Linked DNA regions of Corallococcus caeni. The protein of the gene in region 2 binds, or shares a complex with, the protein of the main gene of each other region. Links are inferred from orthologs where the notes say so. Each region holds a gene or a part of one and is shown on either strand. Other genes may lie near its edges.

What was found. Proteins that work in one complex are often made in the same cells at the same time.
Region 1: the proteins of carA (region 2) and carB are in contact, whole or in part, in a solved structure (PDB 1KEE), measured with the Escherichia coli proteins. The link is inferred for Corallococcus caeni from one-to-one orthologs.

The regions. Positions count from the first base shown.
Region 1 is NZ_BTTW01000013.1:130,957-136,875, forward strand. Bases 1,250-5,060 are described here. They hold carB (carbamoyl-phosphate synthase large subunit), read right to left. Parts: upstream 4,702-5,060; coding sequence 1,450-4,701; downstream 1,250-1,449. Other genes in these bases: AABA78_RS36780 (SMI1/KNR4 family protein), read right to left, coding at 1,250-1,388; AABA78_RS36790 (hypothetical protein), read left to right, coding at 4,844-5,060. Outside these bases: AABA78_RS36775 (rhomboid family intramembrane serine protease), read right to left, coding at 1-562; more of AABA78_RS36780, read right to left, coding at 711-1,249; more of AABA78_RS36790, read left to right, coding at 5,061-5,593; AABA78_RS36795 (pyridoxal phosphate-dependent aminotransferase), read right to left, coding at 5,652-5,919. UniProt on the Escherichia coli protein: Large subunit of the glutamine-dependent carbamoyl phosphate synthetase (CPSase).
Region 2 is NZ_BTTW01000003.1:964,884-969,991, forward strand. The notes cover bases 1,385-4,384. They hold carA (glutamine-hydrolyzing carbamoyl-phosphate synthase small subunit), read right to left. Parts: upstream 3,449-4,384; coding sequence 2,321-3,448; downstream 1,385-2,320. Other genes in these bases: pyk (pyruvate kinase), read left to right, coding at 1,385-1,601; AABA78_RS18000 (DUF7986 domain-containing protein), read right to left, coding at 1,635-2,300; AABA78_RS18010 (dihydroorotase), read right to left, coding at 3,448-4,384. In the rest of the region: more of pyk, read left to right, coding at 201-1,384; more of AABA78_RS18010, read right to left, coding at 4,385-4,749; AABA78_RS18015 (aspartate carbamoyltransferase catalytic subunit), read right to left, coding at 4,746-5,108. UniProt on the Escherichia coli protein: Small subunit of the glutamine-dependent carbamoyl phosphate synthetase (CPSase).

The DNA.
Region 1 (5,919 bases), on a different replicon or contig from region 2:
AGTGGGCCACCGCCGCCACCAGGCCCCCCACCCCGTAGAACCCCGCGAACAGCGGCCGGCCCCAGACGTCCTCGAGCAGCAGGCCCACGACGTAGAAGAACAGCAGGTTCCCCAGCAGGTGCATCCACCCGAGGTGCAGGAACATGTACGTCAGCCAGCCCCACTGCTTCAGGCCCCGCGCGGGCACCAATCCCAGACGTTGAAGCAGTCCGGAGTCCCGGACCTTCAGCACGCCGTCGCAGTGCGCGTCGAGCTTCGCCTGGAGCACCTCCACGTTCACGTTGCGGAGCGATGTCGGTGACTGCTCCTTCATTCGAGCCAGCAGGGCCTTGCCGTGGTCGCTGAGCAGGGCGCCGCACGCCGGGGGCAGCTCCAGCTGGCGATGAACGAGTGTCTCCTGGATCAGCGCGCGGACCTCCGCCTCGTTCACTCCCACCGGGTTCGCGGGAATCACCCAGGTGATGAAGAAGGCAACGACACAGACGGCGGTGATGGAAAGCGAGACCCAGGGGCGTCGCTCCAACGTCGCGCCCTCCACGCCAAGCGGGAGCAAGAAGACCATGTCGGATGCCTCACCTCGGCGGGCTGGCCCCCAAGCCATGCCGCGCCACGCGATGCGCATGGACATAGCACGTCAAGGCACACGCCTTCATCCGGCGCGCTCAACAGGACATGTCTTCAAAATCCACCAAACCGCAAAGCCATGTAATTCAAAACCAACCCAGGTCCTCACCCTGGAGCACGCGCAACACCAAGGCCTTGCGTGACGCCAGGTCCTTCATGGCCCGAGCGAAGAACGCGTAATCAAACCCAGCCACGGGCGCGTCTCCGTTCATCCATCGCAACACCACCGCGGCAATGGCCATGTCGAAGAACGCTTGTTCGACAGGGTCGGTGATGCTCGCCCGGAGCGCCGTCACGTCCTGCTCCCCCAGGAACACCTGGGTGCGGGCCCCGGCTGGGTGCTCCTGGGCCCAGACGCGCCGCTGGCGCATCACCCAAGCGAAGACCTTGTTGGACCAGAAGCTCGCCATCGTGAGGGTGACCTCGAAGCCGGTCTCCGCGTTCACGAGGTCCCACTCCCCTGCTGCGTTCACCGCATCCACGGCGAACGCCACGGTGTGCTGGAAGTCGAAGTCCGCGAAGGACACCCGCCCTCCAGGCGCCAGGAAGAGCTCCTCCAGGGGCCGGATGACGAGCGCAGGCGCCTCCACCCTCAGCCCGTCATGGGCCTCGTAGAAGCGCCGGACGTTCGCGGGGAACGTCACCCCCAGCCGCCGCTCACAGGCATCGAGGTCTTCCTGCGTCGCGCCAGGACCGAAGCGGACCTCCATCCCGGTACGGGACGCCGCCTTCTCAAGAGCAGGCCGGAACTCCTCGATGCGCATCCATCCCCCTCAAACCGACGCGCGGCCCCCGGTCTCCCAGGGGCCGCGAACCTTCACGGCACTACCGCCGCGCCGGAGGCACGCCGCCTTCGCCGTACAGGTACGCCTGCAGCGGCTTCACCGCGAGGTCCGAGCGCTTCAGCGACTCCAGCGCGCCCACCGCCATGCGCGCCGCCTGCACCGTCGTGTAGTACGGCACCGAGTGCATCAACGCCTCACGGCGGATGGAGAAGCTGTCCGCGATCTCCTGCTTGCCGAAGGTGGTGTTGATGACCAGCACGATCTCCCCGTCGACGATCTTGTCGACGATGTTCGGCCGGCCCTCCTTCACCTTCTGCACCCGCTGCGACTCGATGCCCTTCGTCAGCAGGTAGTCGTGCGTGCCCGCCGTCGCCGTCAGGCTGAAGCCCAGCGACCGCAGGCGGCGCGCCAGGTCCACCACCGCCGGCTTGTCCTCGTCCTTCACGGAGATGAACACCCGGCCCGTCTTGGGCAGCTTCACGCCCGCCGCCAGCTGGCTCTTCGCGAACGCGGACGCGTAGTCCTCCGCCAGGCCCATCACCTCGCCCGTGGACTTCATCTCCGGGCCAAGAATGACATCCACTCCAGCGAAGCGCGCGAACGGGAAGACGCTCTCCTTCACCGCCACGTGCCGGAACTCCGGCTCCTCCGTGCGGCCCAGCTCCTTCAACGTCTTGCCCACCATGCAGAGCGCGGCGATCTTCGCCATGGGCATGCCCGTCGCCTTGGAGATGAACGGCACCGTGCGGCTGGCGCGCGGGTTCACCTCCAGGACGTAGATGTTCTTCCCCTGGATGGCGAACTGCACGTTCATCAGGCCCACCACGCCCAGCTCGCGCGCCATGGCGATGGCCTGGTCCTTCATCCGCTCCACCAGGTCCGGCGACAGCGAGTGCGGCGGCAGCGTCGCGGCCGCGTCACCCGAGTGCACGCCCGCCTCCTGGATGTGCTCCAGCACGCCGCCAATCAGCACCTGCCCCGTGCGGTCCGCCACCAGGTCCAGGTCCACCTCGATGGCGTCCTTCAGGAAACGGTCGATGAGCACCGGGTGCTCCGGCGACGCGCTCACCGCCTCGCGCATGTAGCGCTCCAGGCTGGCCGCGTCGTAGACCGTCTCCATCGCCCGCCCACCCAGCACGTACGACGGGCGCACCATCACCGGATAGCCGATGCGCTCGGCCACCTTGAAGGCCTCCGCGTGGCTGCGCGCGACGCCGTTCTCCGGCTGCTTCAGGCCCAGCTTTTCAATCAGCTTGGAGAACTTCTCGCGGTCCTCCGCCCGGTCGATGGCGTCCGGCGACGTGCCCAGGATCGGCAGCCCCGCCTGCTCCAGCGGCACGCTCAGCCGCAGCGGCGTCTGCCCGCCGAACTGCACGATGGCGCCCACCGGCTTCTCGCGCTGGGACACCTCCAGCACGTCTTCGATGGTCAGCGGCTCGAAGTAGAGGCGGTCGGACGTGTCGTAGTCCGTGGACACCGTCTCCGGGTTGCAGTTGACCATCACCGTCTCGTACCCGGCCTCGCGCAGCGCGAAGGCCGCGTGCACGCACGCGTAGTCGAACTCGATGCCCTGGCCGATGCGGATGGGGCCGCTGCCCAGGATCAGCACCTTCTGCCGGTCCGTGGGGGGCGCCTCGTCCTCCTCCTCGTAGGTGGAGTAGAGGTAGGGCGTGTACGCCTCGAACTCCGCGGCGCAGGTGTCCACCCGCTTGAACACCGGCCGGATGCCGCGCGACTGCCGGTGCGCCCGCACCTCCGCCTCCGGGTAGCCCATCAGGTTGCCCAGGTACTTGTCGGAGAAGCCGTGCGCCTTCGCCTGACGCAAGACGTCGTCCGGCAGGTGATCCAGGCGGCCGATGTCCGCCAGCGACTGCGCCTCGTGCACCAGCGCCTCGATGTGCCGCAGGAACCACGGGTCGATGGCGGAGAGCTGGTGCACCTGCTCCACCGTCATGCCCTCGCGGAACGCCTGCGCTACGAACCACGGGCGCTCCGGGCGGGGCACGCGCAGCCCCTCGTGGAGGACCTTCTCGCGCTCCTCCTTCTCCGTGGGCAGCTCCGGCGACTCCAGACCCACGCGCCCCAGCTCCATGGAGCGCAGCGCCTTCATGTACGCCTCGGGGAAGGTGCGGCCAATGGCCATGACCTCGCCCACCGAGCGCATGCTCGTCGTCAGCGTGCGGTCCGCCTTCGGGAACTTCTCGAAGTTGAAGCGCGGCACCTTCACCACCACGTAGTCCAGCGTCGGCTCGAAGGAGGCCGGCGTGTCGCGGGTGATGTCGTTGCGCAGCTCGTCCAGCGTGTAGCCCAGCGCCAGCTTCGCGGCGACCTTCGCGATGGGGTAGCCCGTCGCCTTGGACGCCAGCGCGCTGGAGCGCGACACGCGCGGGTTCATTTCAATGACGACCATGCGGCCGTCGCGCGGGTGGATGCCGAACTGGATGTTGGAGCCGCCCGTGTCGACGCCAATCTCGCGGATGATGGCCAGCGACGCCTGCCGCATGCGCTGGTACTCGCGGTCCGTCAGCGTCTGCGCGGGCGCCACGGTGATGGAGTCACCGGTGTGCACGCCCATCGGGTCCAGGTTCTCGATGGAGCAGATGATGATGACGTTGTCCGAGGAGTCGCGGACCACCTCCAGCTCGTACTCCTTCCAGCCGAGCACGCTCTCCTCCACGAGGATGGTGGAGGTGGGGCTCGCCTTGAGGCCCGAGCGGCAGATGGCCTCGAACTCCTCGCGGTTGTACGCGATGCCGCCGCCCGTGCCGCCCAGCGTGAAGGAGGGACGGATGATGGCCGGGAAGCCGATCTCCTCCACCAGCGCCATGGCGTCCGTGAGCGTCGTGGCGTAGCCGCTCTTGGGCAGCGACACGCCGATCTTCTGCATGGCCGCCTTGAAGAGCTGGCGGTCCTCGGCCTTGTTGATGGCCTCCAGCGACGCGCCGATGAGCCGCACCCCGTACTTCTCCAGGATGCCCCGCTCCGCGAGCGCCTTCGCCAGGTTGAGCGCCGTCTGCCCGCCCATGGTGGGCAGGAGGGAGTCCGGGCGCTCGGCGGCGAGGATCTTCTCCGCCGCCTCCACGGTGATGGGTTCAATGTAGGTGCGGTGCGCGAACTCTGGGTCCGTCATCACCGTGGCGGGGTTGCTGTTGAGCAGCACCACCTCCACGCCCTCGTCCCGAAGCGCCTTGATCGCCTGGGTGCCTGAGTAGTCGAACTCGACGGCCTGCCCGATGACAATCGGGCCCGAGCCAATCACGAGAACCTTCCGGATATCAGTGCGCTTTGGCATCGGGCGCCCCCCATACCAACGTCCGCCCCCACATGCACGCGGTGCGTTGTGGCATCCGAAGAGACCGTCCGACGCCCGCTCGCTCGGGGGACCCCGGCCCGGCGTCCTCTGCTACGCTGCCGCGCTTCCCTCCGGAGGTTTCATGCGTCGCTGGCCCCTGGCCCTGCTCGTCCTTCTCGCCGCGCCTGCCCTCGCCCAGGACCCCGCTCCCGCCGCCACGCCCGCCCCCGCCGAGCCCACCCCGGCCCCCACCCAGGCTCCGGCCGCGGCCGCGCCGACTCCTGAACCCGCCGCGCCGACTCCGGCCCAGCCACCCGCGGCGTCCCCCACGCCGGCCCCGCGCAAGGCCGCGCCAGCGCCCACCCCGGCCCCGGCCCCGGCCGCCACGCCCATCGCGCCCACCGCGCGCCTACCGACGCCCCCCACCCCCTCCAGCGCGGGCACCGTCGACCTGGGCAAGCTGCGGGAGGCCGCGCGCCCCAGTGAGGAGGACCTGACCCCCGAAGGCCTCGCGCGCTCGGTGATCCGCAACGAGGCGCGCTTCCTCTTCCAGAGCCTGCTGACGGGGGACGTGCGCAACGCATCCGCGGAGCTGGCGTACCCGTTCCAGTTGGAGGACAAGCGCTTCAACACCCCGGACGAGCTGGTGCAGGTGTGGGTGAAGCAGCTGCGCGCGCGGCGCACGGACCTGGTCACCCTCTACGACATCGAAGTGCTGCCCATCGCGGAGATGGAGAAGAAGTACGGCAAGCCGCCCGCGCGCCTGGGGCTGGATCCGCGCGCGCTCAAGGACACCTGGGCCGCGGTGGGCAACCTCTCCGGCCACGCGGCCATCTTCCTCTTCCGCGGCAGCCCGGACCTGAGCTGGCACGCCTTCGCCTACACGGACTGAGACGACAGGAGCGCCCGGCGTTTCCACCGGGCGCCCTGCCCTGCGTCAAGGCCGCGCTTCAGCTCAGCGCCGCGACGAAGTCCCGCAGGCGCGCGAGGCCCTTCTGGAGCACCTCGCGCGAGGTGACGAAGCTCATGCGGATGTAGCCCGGCGCGCCGAACGGATCCCCCGGCACCGCCGCCACGAGGAAGTCGTTGAGCAGCGCCTCGGACATCTGGAGCGAGTCCGTCAGCGGCTTGCCCTTGTACGTCTTTCCCAAGAGGCCGCGCACGTCCGCCATCGCGTAGAAGGCCCCTTCCGGCAGCCGGCAGCGGATGCCGGGGATG
Region 2 (5,108 bases):
GCCTCACGCCCCGGAAACGATGAAAGCCCGGCCCCCCCTCCCAGGGTAGCCGGGCTTTCTTCGTCTCAAGCGTCTGAGAGCCACGAATGGCGTGCGCCAGCTGGCGGTAACTTTCCGCCGGGCGCGTGAGGCGAAGAGTTAGTCCTTCGGGCGCAAGCCTGTCAAGCCGCCCACCCCGTGGGGCTAGGATGGGCGGTCCTATGCGCAAGGCGAAGATCATCTGCACGCTGGGCCCGGCGTCGGACTCGAAGGAAGTCATCGAGGGGCTGGTGAGGGCGGGCATGAACGTGGCCCGGCTCAACTTCTCCCACGGTACGCACGACGAGCACCGCCAGCGCGTCCAGCGCATCCGCGCGGTGTCGAAGAAGCTGGGCGTGCCGGTGGCCATCCTCCAGGACGTGCAGGGCCCCAAGGTGCGCCTGGGGCGCTTCGAGGGCGGTCAGCTGATGGTGAAGACGGGCGACACCGTGACGGTGACGACGCGCGCGGTGCTGGGCCAGGGGAACGTCATCCCCACGCCGGTGCGCTCGCTGCCCCGGGACGTGGAGAAGGGGCACGAGGTGCTCCTGGACGACGGCCGGGTGCGCCTGCGCGTGCTGAAGGTGAGCGGCCAGGACGTGTCCTGCCGCGTGGAGGTGGGCGGGCTCCTCAAGGACCACAAGGGGCTGAACCTGCCCGGCACGGCCATGTCCGTGCCCACGCTGACGGAGAAGGACAAGGTGGACCTGGCCTTCGGCCAGGAGGTGGGCGTGGACTACGTGGCGCTGTCCTTCGTGCGCACCGCCCAGGACGTGCGCCAGGCGCGGGCGCTGGTGGGCAAGCGCAAGACGCCGCTCATCTCCAAGATTGAAAAGCCCCAGGCGGTGGAGAACCTGGAGGCCATCGCCGCGGAGTCGGACGGGGTGATGGTGGCCCGCGGCGACCTGGGCGTGGAGATGCCGCTGGAGCAGCTGCCCGCCATCCAGAAGCGCGTCGTGCGGGAGGTCAACCGCATGGGCGGCATCGTCATCGTCGCCACGGAGATGCTGGAGAGCATGGTGCTCAACGCCCGGCCCACACGCGCGGAGGTGTCGGACGTGGCCAACGCCATCCTGGACGGCGCGGACGCGGTGATGCTCTCCGGTGAGACGGCCGCGGGCCGCTACCCGGTGGACGCGGTGGCCACCATGGCGCGCATCGTGGAGGAGACGGAGCGCACCAGCCTCATCCCCCTGCTCTACTCCCCCTTCGAGCGCTCGGAGGACCTGGGCACCGGCGTCGCCGCGGCGGCGGTGGCCGCGTCCCGGCAGCTGAACATCGGGACCATCATCGCGTACACGGAGAGCGGCCACTCCGCGCGCCTCATCTCCGAGTTCCGCCCCGGCGCGCGCATCCTCGGGCTGACGCCCAACGCGGACACGGTGAACCGGATGGCGCTGCACTGGGGCGTGACGGGCCACCTGGTGAAGCGCGTCAGCACCACGGAGGCCATGCTCAAGCAGGTGCGCCGGCTCTGCCAGGAGCTGCGCTTCTGCGAACCGGGCTCGCCCTTCATCCTGGTGGCCGGCGTGCCGCTCAACGTGCCGGGCAACACCAACATGATGAGCATCCACCGCGCTTGAACCGCTCGCGGTGGAGGCCTGGAGCCGGAGGCCCTAGAGGACCTTCTGCTCGAAGTCGTAGAGCTTCTCCACGGAGAGCTGGCGGTAGCGCTCCACGTTGAGGGCCCGGCGGGCGCACTCCCACACCAGGTCCTTGGCGGGGCGCTCCGGCTCCTTCTTCTTGCGGCGCTTCACCTCCGCCTTGATGGCCTTGAGCGCCATGGCCGGGTGGTAGCAGAAGGCGGAGGAGAACAGCAGGTGGCCGCCGAAGGGGACGAGGCGCGCCTCCAGCACGTCGCCCGTCTCCAGGCCCGCGATGTGACGGCGCTCCGTCACGTCGAAGTCCTTGCCGGAGAAGAGCTCTCGCAGGCGCACCATGCCCTTGGCCAGCTTGCGCACCTCGAAGAGGCCGTGGACCGTCTCCGTGAAGCTGCGGAAGGCGTTGGCCTCCTCCGGGGCGGCGGACTTCTGGCGCTCCTCGTACAGCTCCGCGGCCGGCGTCTTGCCCGTGAGCGGCGAGACGCGGTCGTAGAGGTAGTAGTCCAGGAACGACGCCATCCGCAGCTCGAAGAGCTTGTCGTCCTCGAAGACTTCGCCGGTGAGGCGGAAGTACTCCGCCTTCGCCTCCAGGAGGTCCGGCTTGCGCGCCTCCTGGCTGCCGAAGGCGATGAGCTGGTCCAGGTACGGCTGGTACGACAACGGGGTCAGCGCGGTGTCCATGGCCGTTGCGAGCTTTCTTCCTACGAACCCGCCATCAGCGTCGCGAAGCGGCTGAACAGGTAGCGCGCGTCGTGAGGGCCGGGCGAAGCCTCGGGGTGGTACTGCACGCTGAAGGCCCGCGCGTCCGGTACGGCCAGGCCCTCCACCGTGCCGTCGTTCAGGTTGATGTGCGTGACGACGGCCTTGCCCTTGAGGCTGGCGTCGTCCACCGCGAAGCCGTGGTTCTGCGCGGTGATCTCCACCTTGCCCGTGGTGAGGTCCTTCACGGGCTGGTTGCCGCCGCGGTGGCCGAACTTCATCTTGTACGTCCGGCCGCCCAGCGCCAGGGCCATGATCTGATGCCCCAGGCAGATGCCGAACACCGGCACCTTGCCCAAGAGCGCCGCCACCGTGCGGTCCGCGCCCTTCACCGCGGCCGGGTCGCCCGGGCCGTTGGCCAGGAAGACGCCGTGCGGCTTCTTCGCCAGCACCTGCTCCGCCGTGAAGTGCGACGGCACCACCGTCACGCGGCAGCCCACGTCCACCAGGTACTGGAGCATGGAGCGCTTGAGGCCGTAGTCGTACGCCACCACGTCGTACTTGAGCTCCGGCTCCGGCTGCTTGTCGCCCGTGGCCAGGAACACGTCCGGCGTGGGCGTGGTGAAGAGGTAGGGCTCCTTGCAGGATACGCCCGTGGCCAGGTCCAGCCCCTCCATGCTCACGGCGGCGCGCGCGCGCTCGGACAGCGCGGCGGCGGACACGTTCTCCGTGGAGATGATGCCCGTCTGGGCGCCGTGCGTGCGCAGGTGGCGCACCAGCCGGCGGGTGTCCACGCCTTCAATGCCCACGCGCCCGTGGCGCGCGAGGTACGCGTCCAGCGTCTCCTGCGAGCGCCAGTTGGAGGGCGTCTTCGTCAGCGAGCGGACCACCATGCCCACCGCGTGCGGAAGTCCCGCCTCCTCGTCGCCCGCGTTCGCCCCGATGTTGCCCATCTCCGGGTACGTCATGGTGACGATCTGCCCCACGTACGAGGGATCCGTGAGGATCTCCTGGTAGCCGTACATGGACGTGTTGAAGACCACCTCACCCACCGTCTCGCCGGAAGCGCCAAAGGCGCGTCCTTCGAAGGTGGTGCCATCCGCCAGTGCGAGCACCGCCCGCTTCGTCATCACCGCGACTCCTTGAGCTGACCGTCCTCGAACACACACCGGCCGCCCACCCACGTCTGCGTCACGCGACCCTTCAGCGTGCGCCCGTGGAAGGGCGTGTTGCGACTGCGGGAATAGAACCGGTGGGCATCCACCGTCCACTCCTCCAAAGGCGACACGAGCGTGATGTCCGCCGGGGCACCAGGCGCCAGGTGACCGCCCGGCAGGCTGAATACCCTCGCGGGCCCGTCCGACAGCAGCTCCACCGCCCGGCGCGGGGTGAGCACGCCCTCGTGCACCAGCGCCAGGGTAAGCCCCAGGGCCGTCTCCAGCCCGACGATGCCGTTGATGCCCTTCTCGAACTCCACCAGCTTGTCGGACACGCCGTGCGGCGCGTGGTCCGTGGCGATGGCGTCCACCGTGCCGTCCACCAGCGCCTCGCGCAGCGCCTTCACGTCCACGTCGCTGCGCAGGGGCGGCGCCATCTTCGCGTGGGTGTCGTAGTCCCCCACCGCCCGGTCATCCAGGGTGAAGTGGTGCGGCGCCACCTCGCAGGTGACGCGCAGGCCGCGCTTCTTGGCCTCGCGGATGAGCCGCACGCTGCCCTCGCAGGACACGTGCGCCACGTGCAGGCGCCCCTTCGTCTCCTCCAGGAGCACCAGGTCGCGCGCCACCATGGCCACCTCCGCGGAGGACGGAATCCCGCGCAGCCCCAGCCGCGTGGACGTGGCGCCCTCGTGCATGGCGCCGCCGGCGGACAGCGTGAGGTCCTCCTCGTGGACCATCACCGGCACGTCGAACTGCGTGGCGTACTGGAGCACCCGGCGCATCAGGCCCGCGTTCATCACCGGGCGGCCGTCGTCCGTGAGGGCCACGCAGCCGGCGGCGATGAGCTCGCCCGCCTCCGACAGCTCCTCGCCCTTGAGCCCCTTGCTGATGGCGCCCGCCGGGTACACATGGCACAGGTCCGCGTCCCGCGCGCGCGACAGCACCAGCTCCGTGACGAGCGCGCTGTCGTTCACCACCTTGGTGTTGGGCATGGCCACGACGCCGGTGAAGCCGCCCGCCACCGCCGAGCGGCAGCCGGTGAGGACCGTCTCCTTGCCCTCTTCTCCCGGCTCGCGCAGGTGCACGTGGAGGTCGATGAAGCCCGGCACCAGCCACCTGCCCGTGGCGTCCACCACGCGCGCGTCCTGGGGCGCGGGCAGCGCGGCTTCCGACACCTGCGCCACCCGGCCGTCCGTCACCAGCACGTCGCGCACGCCGTCCACGCCATTGCGCGGGTCGATGACGCGCGCCCGCTGGAAGAGCACTGAGGTCATGATGCGCACGCCTCCAGGATGGCCCGGCGCACCGCGACGCCGTTGGCCACCTGTTCCAGGATGACGCTGCGGGGCCCGTCCGCCACCACCGGCGACAGCTCCACGCCGCGGTTGATGGGGCCCGGGTGCAGCACGGGCGCGTCCGGCTTCATCCGCTCCGCGCGGGCGGGCGTCAGGCCGAACAGCCGCGAGTACTCCCGCTGGGACGGCAGGAAGGCTTCCGCCATGCGCTCCGTCTGCAGCCTCAGACACATCACCGCGTCCGCCTGGGGCAGCACGGCGTCCAGCTGGTGCGTCACCTCTCCGCCCATCTCCTCCAGCCCTGGCGGCAGGAGGGTGGGCGGCCCGCAGAGCACGAC